DNA from 3 places in the Citrobacter sp. CFNIH10 genome. Region 3 is predicted to be linked to each of the others. Evidence: predicted binding sites of a transcription regulator. Region 3 holds the regulator's gene; each other region holds the start of a gene.
What was found. The regulator LexA, encoded in region 3, represses DNA repair genes until DNA is damaged. The targets are predictions, from matches to a motif close to TNCTGTATGTACATACAGNA.

Region 1 (6,114 bases), 1.6 Mb from region 3:
AGGATCTCATCCTGCATGCGTTCAGCCAGGAACCCTTCACGCCACGCTCTCTGAGCAAGCATCAGGCTAAGTTGTTCACCGCTGCAGGTTTCGCTTTCGCACAGCGGCGCGACTTCCGTGAACTGCCTGATGATCCACAGCGGATTGAGCGGTAACGTATCCTGTTCGCCGGTATAGCGCACCGCTTCGCGAACCAGCACTTCCCAGGCGTCGGGTGCCGGGTAAGGCAACTGATTATGTCTCGCGGTCCACGTTACCCACTGGCACCACTGCGTCATGGATTCTGCATCCACAATCTGCAGGTTATCTTCGAATTCGCTATAAATCGCCTGCTCGGCCAGTTCGGGCTCCATCTCCTGGAAGTCCGCCAGCGATTCGCGCTCACCGACTAACAGCACCTTCAGTTTAAGCGGCATAGACGGCACAGAGACTGGTAGCGGACGTGATTCATCAAAGGCTACCCAGTCAAAGCGTTCGCGGCTGACAATCGCTTTCAGGCGCATCCACAGTAGCGGTTGTGCAAGCAGAGTGCGCAGCGAGATAACCAGCACGCCGCCATTGGCCTGGTGAACCAGTCCCGGTTGTAACGTGATGTCGCCATTGAATTGACGCAGGCAGCCAAACAGTTGCTCTGCCTCAACCCAGTCGGCAATCACCACCTGAGATAAGGTAGAAAAATTATCCTCTTCCCGCTCAGCGTCACGATAGCGAATCGTATGACCAGAGATCTCGTAATGACCTCCCGTCAGGTGACCGGCATTGTGCTGCAAGGCACGTGCGGCATCGGCAAGAAGATTAAGATACTCAAGCTCTTCGGGGGCTTTGGCCAGCATGAAAGGGGATGAGGCTCTGGGCTGTAACAATTGCTCCAGGGCAAATTGCAAACGTGGTTGAGTATCACTCAGTAATGTGTCGTTTTCTTCAGTGACATGTGGCTGTGCAAAAATCTCCTGATAGCTTTCGGTATCAGGGACAAGGTCACGCCATGCAAGTTTCGTAATGGTCAAAGTTGATGTTTTTTAGTCTGTTGTAAAAGACGCGATTATAGCGTAACCGTCCGCGCTTCACACGTGGAATGCGATGGCAAACGCACAGGAGGCTGCAGAGTGGCTCACAGCCTGAAGATTCTTTTCTTCAGATGCTAAAAAAGCTGATATTCTGATAAGAGTGACACGGTAACATTGAGATCGCCATGAAATATCAACAACTTGAGAATCTTGAAAGCGGTTGGAAGTGGAAGTACCTGGTGAAGAAGCATCGCGAAGGGGAATTAATAACCCGTTATGTGGAGGCCAGTGCAGCCCAGGAGGCCGTGGATTTGTTGCTTACGCTGGAAAATGAACCGGTGCGGGTCAATCTCTGGATTGACGAACATATGAGTCCCGCGCTGCAAAACCGCATGAAACAGACGATACGCGCGCGGCGTAAACGTCATTTCAATGCTGAGCATCAGCACACGCGAAAGAAATCTATCGATCTGGAATTTATTGTCTGGCAGAGACTGGCAGGGCTGGCACAGCGGCGAGGCAAAACGCTATCAGAGACCGTAGTGCAGCTGATTGAAGATGCAGAGAATAAAGAGAAGTACGCTAACAAGATGTCTTCGCTAAAGCAGGATCTGCAGGCGTTGTTAGGCAAAGAGTGACTGGTATTCATTAAAGCTGTTTTGCTGACAGCTAAAAAAAACCCCGCAGCGCGGGGTTTTTTCATGAGACGGAAACTTAAGCCTGCGGCTGAGTTACAACGTCTTTGATGCCTTTAACTTCGATCTCAACGCGACGATCCGGGGCCAGGCAGTCGATCAGTGCAGCGCGAGCTTTCACGTTGTCACAGGTGTTGCCAGTAACCGGGTTGGATTCGCCCATACCACGTGCGGAGATCTTGTCAGCCGGGATACCCTTAGAGATCAGGTAATCAACAACAGACTGAGCACGTTTCTCAGACAGACCCTGGTTGTAAGCGTCAGAACCGATGCGGTCCGTGAAGCCCAGAACCACTACGGAACCGTCTTTCGGATCCAGGTTGCTCAGCTGGCTGTACATCTGATCCAGAGCCTGCTGGCCTTCTGGTTTCAGAGTTGCTTTGTTGAAGTTGAACAGAACGTCAGACTTCAGAGTGAAGTGTTTGGTCTGTACTTCAGGAGCCGGAGCCGGCGCCGGCGCTACGATCGGAGCAGCTTGTTCCTGCTGACCGAAACGGTAAGAAACACCTACGCTCAGCAGACCGTTGTCTGGACGAGTACCGATGGTGTTAGCGTCACCGATGTTGTTGGTCCACTGGTATTCCAGACGGGTAGCGATTTCAGGAGTAATTGCGTACTCAACACCACCTGCGAATACTGGGGATACGCCAGTATCGTGGTCTTTAAAGGAAGCGCCACCAGGTTCGTTAGCCTTGGTGTCTGCACGCCATACCATACCACCCAGACGAGTGTAGATGTCCAGATCGTCAGTGATTGGGTAACCCAGTTTAGCGGTCAGCTGAACGCCCTGAGCTTTGTAAGCGCCGTTGATGTTGTCGCCTTTGTACGGCATACGACCTAACCAGTCGTAACCCATTTCAAAGCCAACATACGGGTTAACCTGGTAACCACCGAACGCACCGGCACCCAGTTGGTTTTCGTGGGTCGGACCGTTGTTGTTGATGAAACCAGTGTCATGGTACTGGGACCAGCCCAGTTTAGCACCAGTGTACCAGGTGTTATCTTTCGGAGCGGCCTGCGCTACGGTAGCGAAACCAGCCAGTGCCACTGCAATCGCGATAGCTGTCTTTTTCATTTTTTGCGCCTCGTTATCATCCAAAATACGCCATGAATATCTCCAACGAGATAACACGGTTAAATCCTTCACCGGGGGAGTAGTTCAATAGTTACTCTACCGATATCTGCGGCTTACGCCGAGCACCCCTGGCGATGTAAAGTCTACAACGTAGTTGAAAACTTACAAGTGTGAACTCTGTCAGGCATATGAAAAAAAAAAGCTTGTATACATAATATTTAACATTTGGCGCATCAGAATTTATCGCCAGATTTCGCGGGAACCGCGTGCGCCAAGCGTTCACAGAAAAAAAACGTTAGTCCTCAATGTGAAGGTCGAGGAGGAAAAAAAATTCCAGGATAAATCCTAAATTTACTCAATGATACAAATTTGAGTGAATTTTTAGCCCGGTTTGCTGTCTCGTGGCATGGGTGTGTGCATTCACGGGACGCATGATAAATCCCATCGCATTTCCTTCATCTGCCGCCTTAACCAATTCAGCATGTTCTTCTTCTGTTAATTCTTCTGTTAGCCAGCCAATTACCACGCTGTAGTTGCCCGTGCGCAATGCACGAACCATTGATTCCAGCGTATGGCAGGGGGACAGTTGGTTAATTTGCATCACTTTAGTCAGCGGAAGCCCGGCAGACTGAACCCATTCACGGCTCAGCTTCTGCTGTGGCGTCAGCCAGAGCTGCCAGCGCGATTGCTGTCCTAGCTGCTGAAGAAGCGGTAACAGCAGTAACTGCGTCATCATGGGCTGGTCTTCGCGGTAGACCACTTCGCTGATAAGCCCGGTGGACACTTTCTCGGAAGAGACGCGCGCCATCGTGTTCGATGTGGAAGAGAATGACGGAGAACGATTTGCGTAGCCTGAAGTGTACATAATCAATCCAGCCCTGTGAGTTACTGTATGGATGTACAGTAACCCTGATGTCGTGAAAGATCAACTTTATTTTCGGAAAGAGACTCGCAATTTTTATTCATGGTAGCGGTAAAAACGAAATTCAGCTTGCCCCTTGAGAATAAGTTGCCTATTTTCGTCATTAACGGATTCGTGACGGCAAATCATTCTTTTAGTTTATGATTTAAAAGGGAATTTTATGAAAATTCACTCCTATGACAGGATCTATAAATCACAGGAATATTTATCTTCTCTGGGGACGATCCACTTCCGCTCACTGTTTGGCAGTTACAGTCTGACAATCAGGAATACCGTCTTTGCGATGGTTGCCAATGGGGAGCTCTATCTGCGTGCCTGTGAGCAAAGCGTACAGTATTGCGTGCAACATTCCCCGGTCTGGCTGACGTTTCTTAAACGCGGGCGTCCGGTCATGCTTAATTATTATCAGGTTGATGACACTCTTTGGCGCGACCAGCAACAGTTGATCCAGTTGTCGAAGTTTTCGCTGGATGCCGCGTTGCAGGAGAAGTTGTCCCGCAGTTCTCAGCAGCGGCTTAAGGATCTCCCCAATATGACCTTTCATCTGGAGAGTTTGCTGAATGAAGCGGGGATCTACGACGTCGCCACCCTGCGAATGCTGGGCGCTAAAATGTGCTGGTTGCGACTGCGACAAATGAACAAATCCATCACTGACAAGGTGCTGTTTAATCTTGAAGGGGCTATTTATGGTATCCATGAAGCGGCGCTCCCGGCGATACGCCGCCAGGAGCTTGCTCTGTGGGTTAAGTCGCTTTCACCGGTGCCGATGTCGGTGGAGAAGAGTGAGTGATTTGCCGCTGTAGCCGCCCCATTTCCGGCAGCAGGGCCACCAGTAAACCGACCTGCTGAATCACCAGTGGTTCTTTGCTGTCCGGACGTGGCTCAAGCTGCTGAATGCGCTGTTTCAGTTCGGCGAGAGCTTGCTGCACGCGCGCTTCGTCGGCCGGGAGATGATGTAGCGCATCATCAACATAACAGACCGCATCGTCCAGCAAAGCCAGCACGTCGGGGTTGGTGAGTTGCTCACGATGCGCACCTAAAGCAGAAATATAACTGGTGAATGTATGATTGAGGCAGAGCAAACGGAACGCGGCCTCACGTGTTTGTGCCGTCACGTCGGGCTCGCTGGACATATTCGACACCACGGAGGCCAGCTCAGCATCGCGGTTATGGGCATCGCGACGGGCAATCCGATATGCCAGTCGATTATCGCGTCCCTGATGGTACTGCTCCAGGATGGCGTCAAGATAGCGACAGTTTGCATCGGTCGCTCTTTCCATCACTCGCGGGAGGTTTCGGAAACGCCAGTCCGGCCAGATAAAGCTCACTGCCGCCCAGGCGATGGCGCAGCCGATGAGCGTATCAATCACCCTGGGGAGGGCGACTTCAAACCCTTCGCCGAGCAAGTTGAAGCACAGCAGAACCAGCAGCGTGATAAACATAGTGGCGTGGGCATACTGGACGTTGCGAAAGGCAAAGAACAGAACGCCGGTGATCACCAGTAAAATAAGCTGACCTTCCAGCGACGGAACAAACCATAAAATCGGGATACCAATCGCCACCCCGACCAGGGTACCGATAATCCTCAGCGCCAGGCGGTGCCGCGTGGCGTTGTAGTTTGGCTGACAAACAAACAGGCTGGTCAGCAGGATCCAGTAACCGTGATGCATACCGGTTATCTGAATGATCGCGTAGCCGACGCACAGAACCAGAGACATCCTGACCGCATGGCGAAACAGCGCCGATTCGGGAGTAAAGTTACGACTCAGACGCAGCCAGATATCGCTGAACCCGTGCGGACTGTCATCGGCGAGCTGGCTCTCCGATTCGTTACGCGGCATAGCCTGCGCCTGTTCTGATTCAATTGTTGCCAGTTGTGCATCGATGGCGCGCAAATTAGCCAGTAAAAATCCCAGCGTTTTCAGCAGATCGGCGGAGGCGCCGTTTGCCCGCATTCGCTCAAGCGCGGCGTCGAGATGCGTGAAGGCGCGTTCAAAATGCGGATCGTGCTGATAGGGGACGCGCAACAAAATACAGCGCGACAGTTGCAGACAGGCCTGGCCCTGCATCGACATCAGGCGTTGAAAGCGGAACATCACGTCGCTGTGACGGAAATGGTCACGTAGCGTCTGGTATTGAATATGCGAGGAGCTGGCGCGCTCATGAATATCCTGCGCCACAAAGTAGTAATGCAGAGTTCGCCGCGTGCCGCGCTGCCCCCGGTCGCCGCGCAGGCGAGTCAACAGGGACACTTTCGTCTGATTCAGTGTCGCCATCAGTTGGCCGTTGGCCAGCGCTAAGTCATAAAGCGGTGCCTGGCTTTCATTTTCAATATCCGGGTCAAAAAGCCGTGACTTCAGCTCCAGATAGTGCGCCAGTTGTTCATAGCTGCGTGCCAGATTGTCCTGCAAGGGA
Region 2 (6,114 bases), 290 kb from region 3:
CCAGATTAAAGATATCGTAGGCCTTCGCGATCTGTGGGTGGCCTCGTCCTGCTCATTGCTGCACAGCCCGATCGACCTGAGCGTTGAAACGCGTCTGGATGCGGAAGTGAAGAGCTGGTTTGCCTTCGCCCTGCAAAAGTGTGGTGAACTGACGCTGCTGCGCGATGCGCTGAACAGCGGCGATACCGCCGCCATCGCCGAATGGAGCGCACCGATTCAGGCGCGTCGCCACTCGACCCGTGTGCACAATGCAGCAGTGGAAAAACGTCTGGCGGCCATCACCGCGCAGGACAGCCAGCGGGCGAACCCGTACGAAGTGCGCGCTGAGGCTCAGCGTGCGCGCTTCAACCTGCCTGCATGGCCGACGACCACTATCGGTTCTTTCCCGCAGACTACTGAAATCCGCGGCCTGCGTCTGGACTTCAAAAAAGGGCAGCTTGATGCTAACAACTATCGCACTGGCATCGCGGAGCATATTAAGCAGGCGATTGTTGAGCAGGAACGCTTAGGCCTGGACGTGCTGGTCCACGGTGAAGCCGAGCGTAACGACATGGTGGAATATTTCGGTGAGCACCTCGATGGTTTTGTTTTCACCCAGAATGGCTGGGTGCAGAGTTACGGCTCTCGCTGCGTGAAACCGCCGGTGGTGATCGGCGACGTCAGCCGTCCGGAAGCGATCACCGTAGAATGGGCGAAGTATGCTCAGTCGCTGACTGACAAACCGGTAAAAGGCATGCTGACCGGCCCGGTGACCATTCTCTGCTGGTCCTTCCCGCGTGAAGACGTCACCCGCGAAACCATCGCCAAACAGATCGCGCTGGCACTGCGTGATGAGGTGGCGGATCTGGAAGCGGCAGGCATTGGCATCATTCAGATTGATGAACCCGCACTACGCGAAGGGCTGCCGTTGCGTCGTAGCGACTGGGCGGCTTATCTGGCGTGGGGCGTGGAAGCGTTCCGTATCAACGCGGCGGTGGCGAAAGATGATACCCAGATCCACACCCACATGTGTTACTGCGAGTTTAACAACATCATGGATTCTATTGCCGCGCTGGATGCTGACGTGATCACCATTGAGACCTCACGTTCCGACATGGAGCTTCTGGAGTCGTTCGAAGAGTTCGACTATCCGAACGAAATCGGACCGGGCGTGTATGACATTCACTCGCCGAATGTCCCGAGCGTAGAGTGGATTGAGGCGCTGTTGCAAAAAGCGGCACAACGTATCCCGGCTGAACGCCTGTGGGTGAACCCGGACTGTGGCCTGAAAACCCGCGGTTGGCCGGAAACCCGCGCCGCGCTGGCGAACATGGTGAAAGCCGCGCAGAATCTGCGTCAGGCGTGATCTTCCTGGGCCCGGTAAGGCGAAGTCGCCACCGGGCCTGTTGTCGGGGGGCGGTTCAGACCTGCGTTATTTCTTACTTCCGTACTGTGCAAACCACGCCAGCATTCTTTGCCAGCCGTCTTTGGCAGATTCTTCGTGATAGCTCGAGCGGTAGTCGGCATTGAAGGCATGACCGGCATCAGGATAGACAACAATCTCCGTATTGGCGTTAGCGGCGCGTAAGGCCTGGCGCATGGTCTCCACGCTCTCCTGTGAAATACTGTTATCCTGACCGCCGTACAGACCCAGCACCGGGGCGTTCAGATCGGTCGCCACATCGACAGGATGTTTCGGCGAATTCAACGACTTATCGCCAACCAACTTCCCATACCAGGCTACAGCGGCTTTCAGTTGCGGGTTATGCGCCGCGTACAGCCACGTAATACGTCCGCCCCAACAAAAGCCAGTGATCATCAGACGATGAACATCGCCACCGTTGCGGGACGCCCAACTGGCGACGTGATCCAGATCGGCCAGAACCTGAGAATCCGGCACTTTCGCCACCAGACCGCTCAATAGCGTGGGAATATCGGCGAAATCATTGGGATCGCCTTCGCGGAAGTAGAGTTCTGGCGCGATAGCCAAATAGCCGTCCAGCGCCAGACGACGGCAGATGTCGCGGATATGTTCATGCACGCCAAAGATTTCCTGCACTACAATGACCACAGGCAGTGGGCCATTGCTCTTTTTCGGCCGGGCGTGAAACGCCGGCATCTCGTCCCCCTGAGAAGGGATTGACGTAAAACCCGCGACGATGGCGTCGTCCGGGGTATGCACTGAGGTAGAGGCAATAGGGGATGCTGCAGGTGCAAAACCGGTTTGTGGTGTTGATGTCATGGTATTCTCCGTACCCTTAGAAAAATAGCGCACTATTAACTATAGACAGCCTTTAACCATTCACACTGCCTCAAACGGCTCGCTTTTTGTGCAAAGAAAGAGAAAGTTGGGCTATTGATGTGATGTTGATCACTTTTTGTAGGTAAATTCATGCAAATGAATTGCATCATGGTGATAGCGGTCACGAAAATATCTTAAGTCCTTCGGTAAAGTGTCTTTTTGCTTCTTCTGACAAAAACCGAATCACAGAGGAGTTTTATATGTCCAGGTCTGACGTTTTTCATCTCGGCCTCACCAAGAACGATTTACAAGGGGCTACGCTGGCTATCGTCCCTGGCGATCCGGAACGTGTAGAAAAGATCGCCGCGCTGATGGAGAAGCCGGTTAAACTGGCATCTCACCGTGAATTCACTACCTGGCGCGCAGAGCTGGACGGTAAAGCCGTCATCGTCTGCTCGACCGGTATCGGCGGCCCATCAACTTCTATAGCGGTGGAAGAATTGGCTCAGTTGGGCATTCGTACTTTCCTGCGTATTGGCACCACGGGGGCCATTCAGCCGCATATCAATGTCGGCGATGTTCTGGTCACCACGGCGTCCGTTCGTCTGGATGGTGCGAGCCTGCACTTTGCGCCGATGGAGTATCCGGCAGTCGCTGACTTTGAATGCACCACCGCGCTGGTTGAAGCGGCAAAATCCATCGGTGCCACAACTCACGTGGGCGTAACTGCATCTTCTGACACCTTCTACCCAGGCCAGGAACGTTACGACACTTTCTCCGGTCGCGTAGTACGTCGTTTCAAAGGCTCCATGGAAGAGTGGCAGTCAATGGGCGTGATGAACTACGAAATGGAGTCCGCCACGCTGCTGACCATGTGTGCAAGCCAGGGCCTGCGCGCCGGGATGGTTGCGGGGGTAATCGTCAACCGCACCCAGCAAGAGATCCCGAATGCGGAGACGATGAAACAAACTGAAAGCCATGCGGTGAAAATCGTGGTGGAAGCGGCACGTCGTCTCATCTAATTCTCTTCTCTTCCGTAAACAAGGCCGACGCGTTCGGCCTTTTGCTTTTACGCGATTATTTGCGTACCGCCTCGCAGGAAAGTTCTTTAAAACTGGACGTTTATACAGCACAATTCTATTTTGTGCGGGTGATGTATGGCGTCGGGAGGCATTTTGGATATCTCAATCATCATTTATGCGGTTATTGCGCTGGTGGGCATTGCGCTTGGCTGGCTGATAGCCAGCTATCAGCATGCGCAACAGAAAGCCGAACAATTCGCTGAACGTGAAGAGATGGTTGCGGCATTAAGTGCTGCCAAACAACAGCTTGCCCAAAGTGAACACTGGCGTGATGAGTGCGAGTTGCTCAATAACGAATTACGTAGCCTGCGCAGCATTAACACCTCGCTGGAAGCGGATCTGCGTGAAGTGACCACGCGAATGGAAGCCACACAGCAGCATGCGGAAGATAAAATTCGCCAGATGATCAACAGCGAGCAGCGTCTGAGCGAACAGTTTGAAAACCTGGCAAACCGAATCTTTGAGCAAAGCAATCGCCGGGTTGATGAGCAAAACCGACAGAGCCTGAATGGGCTGCTGACGCCGCTGCGTGAACAACTGGACGGTTTCCGTCGCCAGGTTCAGGACAGCTTTGGTCAGGAAGCGCGAGAACGTCACACCCTGGCGCATGAAATTCGCAATCTTCAACAGCTTAATGCACAAATGGCCCAGGAAGCGGTCAACCTGACGCGTGCACTAAAAGGCGATAATAAAACGCAGGGGAACTGGGGCGAAGTCGTACTCACCCGTGTGCTGGAAGCATCCGGACTGCGTGAAGGTTATGAGTACGAAACGCAGGTCAGTATCGAGAATGACGTTCGTTCCCGCATGCAGCCCGACGTAATTGTACGTTTACCGCAGGGAAAAGATGTGGTGATCGACGCCAAAATGACGCTGGTGGCCTATGAGCGCTATTTTAATGCGGAAGACGATTACACCCGCGAAAGCGCGCTTCAGGAACACATTGCTTCGGTGCGTAACCATATTCGCCTGTTGGGACGTAAGGACTACCAGCAGCTTCCGGGGCTGCGCACGCTGGATTACGTGCTGATGTTTATCCCGGTGGAGCCCGCGTTTCTGTTAGCGCTCGACCGACAGCCCGAACTGATTACTGAAGCGCTTAAAAATAATATTATGCTGGTCAGTCCCACGACATTACTGGTGGCGTTGCGAACCATTGCGAATCTTTGGCGTTACGAACATCAAAGCCGTAATGCGCAACAGATTGCGGACCGTGCGAGTAAGCTCTATGACAAGATGCGGCTGTTTGTCGACGATATGTCCTCCATCGGGCAGAGTCTGGACAAAGCGCAGGATAACTATCGTCAGGCGATGAAAAAGCTGTCGTCGGGGCGCGGCAACGTGCTGGCGCAGGCCGAAGCGTTTCGCGGCTTAGGGGTAGAAATTAAGCGCGAGATTAACCCTGAACTGGCGGAACAGGCCACAACGCAGGATGAAGAGTATCGGTTGCGATCGGTACCTGAAGAGCAGGAAGATGCATCTTATTCCGACGATGACGGGATAAAGCAGCAATCGAATTAGTCCGTTCGGAGTAACCCGGACGGGCAGAAGGGTAGGGCAATGCGCCCCAATCTGTTACACTTCTCGAACAATTTTTTGATGAGCAGGCACTGAGATGGTGGATAATTCACAAGAAACGACGCACTTTGGTTTTCAGACTGTCGCTAAAGAGCATAAAGCGGACATGGTGGCCCACGTTTTTCATTCTGTGGCATCAAAATATGATGTTATGAATGATTTGATGTCTTTTGGCATCCATCGTTTGTGGAAGCGCTTCACCATCGACTGTAGCGGCGTCCGCCGTGGTCAGACAGTACTGGATTTAGCCGGGGGAACCGGCGATCTGACGGCTAAATTCTCCCGTCTGGTCGGGGAGACCGGCAAGGTGATTCTGGCTGACATCAATGACTCAATGCTCAAAATGGGTCGTGAAAAGCTGCGCAATATCGGCGTGATTGGCAACGTAGAATATGTTCAGGCCAATGCGGAAGCGCTGCCGTTCCCGGACAATACGTTTGACTGCATCACTATTTCCTTCGGTTTGCGTAACGTCACGGACAAAGACAAAGCCCTGCGCTCGATGTTCCGTGTCCTGAAGCCAGGTGGTCGTCTGCTGGTGCTGGAATTCTCTAAACCGATTATCGAGCCACTGAGCAAAGCGTACGACGCCTACTCGTTCCATATCCTGCCGCGTATCGGTTCAATGGTCGCCAATGATGCCGATAGCTATCGTTATCTGGCGGAATCCATCCGTATGCATCCCGATCAGGACACCTTGAAAGCGATGATGCAGGACGCCGGGTTCGAAAGTGTCGACTATTACAACCTGACAGCGGGTGTGGTTGCGCTACATCGCGGCTATAAGTTCTGACAGGAGAACGGGGATGCCTTTTAAACCCTTAGTGACTGCAGGAATGGAAAGTTTGCTTAATTCATTCCTGTATCGTTCGCCGGCGTTGAAAACGGCGCGAGCGCGTCTGCTGGGAAAAGTGCTGCGTGTAGAGCTAAAAGGCTTTTCGACATCATTAATTCTGCTGTTCAGCGAACGCCAGGTTGACGTGCTGGGCGAGTGGGCTGGCGAGGCCGATTGTACGGTGATCACTCATGCCAGCGTATTGCCAAAATTACGTGACCGCCAGCAACTGGCTGCGCTGATTCGCAGTGGCGAACTGGAAGTGCAGGGTGATATTCAGGTTGTGCAAAATTTCGTTGCCCTTGCCGACCTGGCGGAATTCGATCCTGCTGAACTGCTGGCGCCTTATACCGGCGACATCGCGGCGGAAGGGATCAGCAAAGCCCTGCGCGGCGGGG
Region 3 (6,114 bases):
ACCCTGATCAATGGATGAACTGACCCGTCCATGCGCATAGCCCTTCGCCACGAAAGCCAGGGAAAGCGTCTCATTGGGAATGCTCACCGCCAGTCCCGCCCCTGCATTGGCGCGTGCCGTTTTCCCTTTCAGGTATTCGAGTTCATCGGCAAGATCGCGTGCCGCGCCCTGAAACTGATTCAACACGCCGCGCGGGTTGAGCAAAACTTCCTGCGGCGTCAGATTATCAACCACCTCATCGTAGTAATCGATTTTGTCGCTGATCTCATCAATTTCATCCTGAAGATTATCTTTGTCGGTGATTTGTGCACCGACCGCCGGAAGAATCACGGTAACGCTGTCTTCAGGCTTCGCTTTCGCCAGCAACGCCGGGTTAATGAGAACCCCGCTACCATAATTTGCCGACGCCACGCCCGTTCCGCCCATCGCGTCGTTACGCGCTTCCGCCCAGGTATTCGCCGCGTTCGCCTGTTGGGAAACCAGGAACGAGACCACAATTGCCACCACCGAAAAATTAAAATTTTTATTCACAGTAAACCTATTTTATTTGCAGGTGAAATAATGCCTCAGCCAGTATCAACGCGGCTGAGTAGGACTATTGCTGTGATAAAATGGGTGAAGATGACGCTATTCGCTCCATGCAGAACTTGCTGGAATGTTTTTATTATGTGACAGACATCAATATGTATAGAAGAGAATGCGAAACAGGGAAAGATTAGCAGGCGATTTATCGTGCCGGCCTGGATCTCGGCGTTTCTCCCATAACATGATAAAGTGAGGGTTTTCTTACTTCACGCGATCCGAGGTGCCCAATGGAAAAGACCACAACGCAAGAGTTGCTGGCGCAAGCTGAAAAACTGTGCGCGCAACGCAATGTGCGCCTGACCCCACAGCGCCTTGAGGTGTTGCGTCTGATGAGCCTTCAGGAAGGCGCAATTAGCGCTTACGATCTGCTCGACCTGCTGCGTGAATCAGAACCGCAGGCCAAGCCGCCAACGGTCTATCGCGCACTCGATTTTCTGCTTGAACAAGGTTTTGTGCATAAGGTTGAATCCACCAACAGCTATGTGCTGTGTTACCTGTTCGATCAGCCAACTCATACTTCCGCGATGTTTATCTGCGACCGCTGTGGTGCGGTGAAAGAAGAGTGTGCGGAGGGCGTGGAAGACATTATGCATACGCTGGCGGCGAAGATGGGGTTTGCCCTGCGCCACAATGTGATTGAAGCACACGGATTATGCTCAGCCTGCGTGGAAGTGGAAGCCTGCCGTCACCCTGGCGAGTGTCAGCACGATCATTCGATTCAGGTTAAAAAGAAACCCCGTTAATGAAGTGGGCGGCATGCTATGCCGCCCGAAGCAAACAGAGGGGCTTACATCCTTGTACTCACGGGTATGAGGGTAGCTTACCACCGATAGTCGTTGCGTTTTTCCCAGCTATCGACCTCTTTCTCCGCCTGGTCTTTCTCGTAACCATAACGTTCCTGAATCTTACCGACCAGTTGATCACGCTTACCTTCAATGACTGTCATATCGTCATCGGTCAGTTTGCCCCACTGCTCTTTCACTTTACCTTTAAATTGTTTCCAGTTACCGCCGGCTTCGTCTTTATTCATCATAAAGTCCTCTTTATTAGGCTGTGAATAGTGAGAGTAAACCGCCCAACTGCGTTCGTTTTCTGCTGGACGTGAGATTAAGTGTAGTCAGAGATTCTGGGTTCAATTCACTATTCAGAATCTTTAACCATCACGAAGCCGAAAACCAGGTCCCATTCCGCCAGTGGCGCCGCCAGATCCAGGCTAATGACAGTCCGCGCAGCGCCAGGAAAACCGCCAGCGCCAGCCACAAACCGTGATTCCCCAACACGGGGAGGGTCAGCAAGGTCAGCGCAAACCCGGCAGCCGCGACCGCCATACTGTTACGCATTTCAGCCGCCCGCGTTGCACCGATAAACATACCATCCAGCAGATAGCACCAGACGCCGACCAACGGCAAAATCACTTGCCAGAGCAGATAGCGATCGGCCAGTTGCTGGATTTGCGGGAGTGATGTCAGCAGCGCGACGATCTGTTCGCCCGCGAGCAGATAAACCACTGAGAACAGCAGTGCGACAATACCTGACTGACGGCACGCCGCGCGCCAGACCTCCAGCAACTGACTGCCATCGCGGGCGCCATAGGCCTGACCGGAATGCGCCTCCACGGCGTAGGCAAAGCCATCCAGCGCATAGGCCGTAAACGTCAGCAACGTCATCAACACGGCGTTAACGGCGATGATATCGCTACCCAGTCTGGCCCCCAGCACGGTAATGGCACCAAAACAGAGTTGCAGCAGCAGCGAACGCAGCATGATGTCGCGATTAAGCGCCAGAAGACGACGAAAGTTGCCGCGCCAGGCCTGCCTGAGTATGACGAGAGAGACGCCCCGCAAGTGCAAGACCTTACGCACCATCAACAAACCGATCAGCAACGTCGCATATTCCGCAATCACCGTCGCCAGTGCGGCCCCCTGCACGTTCATATGCAGCCCCATTACCAGCCAGAGGTCGAGCACAATGTTCAGGATATTGCCGACAATCAGCAGGATCACCGGCGCACGCGCGTATTGCACGCCCAGTAACCAACCGAGCAGAACCAGATTCGCCAGTGACGCCGGCGCGCTCAGCCAGCGAATGGCCAGGAATCGCCTCGCCTGTTCCAGCACCGCTTCGCTGCCGCCGACAATGTGTAGCGCCAGGTCGATAATCGGCGTGCGGAAGATAGCAATTAATGTCCCTGCGCCCAAAGCCAGGACCAGCGGTTGCACCAGAGCCCTCGCCAGCGCCTGAGGATTCTTCGCGCCGAATGCCTGCGCCGTCAGCCCGGTAGTGCTCATCCGTAAGAAGAGCAGTAGCATAAACAGAAAGCTGGTTGCGGTTGCGCCTACTGCCACACCGCCGAGATAGACGGGGCTGTCCAGGTGACCAATGACCGCCGTATCCACCAGTCCCAGCAGCGGAACGGTGATATTGGAGAAAATCATCGGTAAGGCGAGGCGCCAGAGTGCTTTGTCAGCAGAAGCAAAAAAAGGCATGGAGACGAGCCTGAGAAGAGGTCATAACGAGAGTGGTGAGAGTGCCGGATAACGACGTAAACGCCTTATCCGGCCTAAAGAAGTACTACAGCCATTCACCATTACGGATGACGCCAACGGCCAGTCCTTCGATGGTAAAATTCTGTTCGCGAAGGTCAACCAGGATTGGTTTAAATTCGCTGTTTTCGGGCAGCAGTTCAACTTTATTGCCCTGTTTTTTCAGGCGCTTGACCGTCACTTCATCGTCGATACGCGCTACAACCACCTGACCGTTACGCACGTCCTGGGTTTTGTGTACCGCCAGCAGATCGCCATCCATAATGCCGATGTCTTTCATCGACATTCCGCTGACGCGCAGCAGGAAATCGGCGTTCGGCTTAAACAAAGATGGATCCACCTGATAATGGCCTTCAATGTGCTGCTGCGCCAGCAGCGGCTCGCCCGCCGCAACGCGACCGATGAGCGGTAACCCTTCCTCTTCTTCCTGCAGCAGTCGAATGCCGCGAGAAGCACCGGAGACGATTTCAATCGCCCCTTTACGTGCCAGCGCCTTCAGGTGTTCTTCAGCCGCGTTTGGGGAACGGAACCCCAAACGCTGTGCGATCTCCGCACGCGTCGGTGGCATACCTGTCTGGCTGATGTGATCCCGAATGAGATCAAACACCTCTTGTTGCCTGGCCGTTAACGCTTTCATTCCGCCCCCTGGGTGTATATACAGTTATGCTGTGAGTATATACAGCTAAAGGTGATTTTGGAACCACAAACTACACATTCGACAGCAGATTTAGCCGGTTATGGAATCAGGGTCGAAAAACGTTAGCGAAAATGTGGCCACAACAGGAGTCCCCAGGTGATCAGCGCCACAATGATAGAAAGCAGTACCGCCGCCGACCCCATATCTTTTGCGCGACCAGAAAGTTCGTGATAATCAGAGCCGATACGGTCCACTACCGCCTCGATGGCGCTGTTCAGGATTTCAACAATCATGACCAGCATGACAGAGCCTATCAGCAGAACGCGCGTAATGGCATCCACGTCCAGCCAGCAGGCGATAGCCACGGCCAGCAGCGCCGCCACGCTTTCCTGACGGAACGCGGCCTCGTTAATCCACGCGGCGCGAAAACCTTTCCAGGAATAGCCTGCAGCTTTGATAATTCGGGTGAATCCAGTGGTATTATTAGCCATTAAAAGAACCTTTTTGCATTATTGGCGTCAATGACATTGTCTTGTTAACTCATGTAATTCGAGTTAGGGCAACGCGGCGCGAAGTATGACGGGATAGACCAGAAATTCACATGACTTTCTGATATCCTTGCAACGCAATTGCATTATTAACCAGAGGCTTTACATCGTTTATGTCCGGCTGGCCACGAATTTACTACAAAATACTGAATTTACCATTAAGTGTACTGGTAAAAAGCAAGTCTATTCCGGCAGATCCTGCCCCGGAATTGGGACTCAACACCTCTCGCCCAATTATGTACGTTTTGCCGTACAACTCCAAAGCGGACTTGCTGACGCTGCGCGCGCAATGTCTGGCGCACGATCTCCCCGACCCGTTAGAACCGCTGGAGATCGATGGCACACAGTTGCCGCGCTATGTGTTCATTCACGGCGGACCGCGTGTCTTCACCTATTACACGCCGAAAGAAGAGTCCATCAAGCTGTTCCATAACTATCTCGACCTGCATCGCAGCAATCCGGATCTGGATGTGCAAATGGTGCCGGTGTCGGTGATGTTTGGACGTTCTCCGGGTCGTGAAAAGGGCGAGGTTAACCCGCCGCTGCGCATGCTTAATGGCATTCAGAAATTCTTTGCCGTCTCCTGGCTTGGCCGCGACAGCTTTGTCCGCTTCTCGCCTTCCGTCTCTCTGCGCCGAATGGCCGATGAGCACGGCACGGATAAAACCATTGCGCAGAAACTGGCTCGCGTGGCGCGTATGCACTTCGCCCGTCAGCGCCTGGCCGCGGTGGGGCCGCGTCTACCTGCGCGTCAGGATCTCTTCAACAAGCTGCTGGCCTCCAAAGCGATTGCCCGCGCGGTGGAAGACGAAGCGCGCAGCAAGAAAATCTCCCATGAAAAGGCGCAGCAAAACGCCATTGCGCTGATGGAAGAGATCGCCGCCAACTTCTCTTACGAGATGATTCGCCTGACCGACCGTATTCTGGGCTTCACCTGGAACAGGCTGTATCAGGGGATTAACGTTCACAACGCAGAACGCGTTCGCCAACTGGCGCACGACGGGCACGAAATTGTTTATGTTCCCTGCCACCGCAGCCACATGGACTACCTGCTGCTCTCCTACGTGCTCTATCACCAGGGGCTGGTGCCGCCGCACATCGCTGCAGGTATCAACCTGAACTTCTGGCCGGCAGGCCCGATCTTCCGCCGCCTGGGCGCGTTCTTTATTCGTCGTACCTTTAAGGGCAATAAGCTCTATTCCACGGTTTTCCGTGAGTATCTGGGCGAACTGTTCAGCCGCGGCTACTCGGTTGAATACTTTGTCGAAGGTGGTCGTTCCCGTACCGGCCGTTTGCTGGACCCAAAAACTGGCACGCTGTCGATGACCATCCAGGCGATGCTGCGCGGCGGCACCCGTCCGATCACCCTGGTGCCGATTTACATCGGTTACGAGCACGTGATGGAAGTGGGAACCTATGCCAAAGAGCTGCGCGGCGCGACCAAAGAGAAAGAGAGCCTGCCGCAGATGCTGCGTGGCCTGAGCAAGCTGCGTAATCTCGGTCAGGGCTACGTCAACTTTGGCGAGCCAATGCCATTGATGACCTACCTGAATCACCACGTGCCGGAGTGGCGCGAGTCTATCGATCCGATCGAAGCCGTGCGTCCAGCCTGGCTGACGCCGACGGTAAACGGGATTGCGGCGGAGCTGATGGTGCGTATTAACAATGCGGGTGCGGCGAACGCCATGAACCTGTGCTGCACCGCGCTGTTAGCGTCTCGCCAGCGTTCGCTGACCCGCGAACAATTGACCGAGCAGCTCAACTGTTACCTGGATCTGATGCGCAACGTGCCGTATTCCTC

Region 1: the regulator LexA is predicted to act here: its motif matches at 3,664-3,683, upstream of sulA (SOS-induced cell division inhibitor SulA).
Region 2: the regulator LexA is predicted to act here: its motif matches at 3,334-3,353, upstream of rmuC (DNA recombination protein RmuC).

Annotation. Positions count from the first base shown of each region.
Region 1 covers NZ_CP026216.1:3,280,044-3,286,157, forward strand. Annotated here, with positions in the region: gene C2U53_RS19455 (Lon protease family protein) at 1-1,007, opposite strand, end outside; gene matP (macrodomain Ter protein MatP) at 1,193-1,645, shown strand; gene ompA (porin OmpA) at 1,722-2,777, opposite strand; gene sulA (SOS-induced cell division inhibitor SulA) at 3,133-3,642, opposite strand; gene C2U53_RS19475 (TfoX/Sxy family DNA transformation protein) at 3,860-4,489, shown strand; gene yccS (YccS family putative transporter) at 4,443-6,114, opposite strand, start outside.
Region 2 covers NZ_CP026216.1:1,431,271-1,437,384, forward strand. Annotated here, with positions in the region: gene metE (5-methyltetrahydropteroyltriglutamate--homocysteine S-methyltransferase) at 1-1,345, shown strand, start outside; gene C2U53_RS10345 (dienelactone hydrolase family protein) at 1,412-2,221, opposite strand; gene udp (uridine phosphorylase) at 2,482-3,243, shown strand; gene rmuC (DNA recombination protein RmuC) at 3,397-4,824, shown strand; gene ubiE (bifunctional demethylmenaquinone methyltransferase/2-methoxy-6-polyprenyl-1,4-benzoquinol methylase UbiE) at 4,919-5,674, shown strand; gene ubiJ (ubiquinone biosynthesis protein UbiJ) at 5,688-6,114, shown strand, end outside.
Region 3 covers NZ_CP026216.1:1,721,661-1,727,774, reverse strand. Annotated here, with positions in the region: gene traF (conjugal transfer protein TraF) at 1-531, opposite strand, end outside; gene zur (zinc uptake transcriptional repressor Zur) at 813-1,328, shown strand; gene C2U53_RS11695 (CsbD family protein) at 1,406-1,615, opposite strand; gene dinF (MATE family efflux transporter DinF) at 1,746-3,071, opposite strand; gene lexA (transcriptional repressor LexA) at 3,157-3,765, opposite strand; gene C2U53_RS11680 (diacylglycerol kinase) at 3,888-4,256, opposite strand; gene plsB (glycerol-3-phosphate 1-O-acyltransferase PlsB) at 4,427-6,114, shown strand, end outside.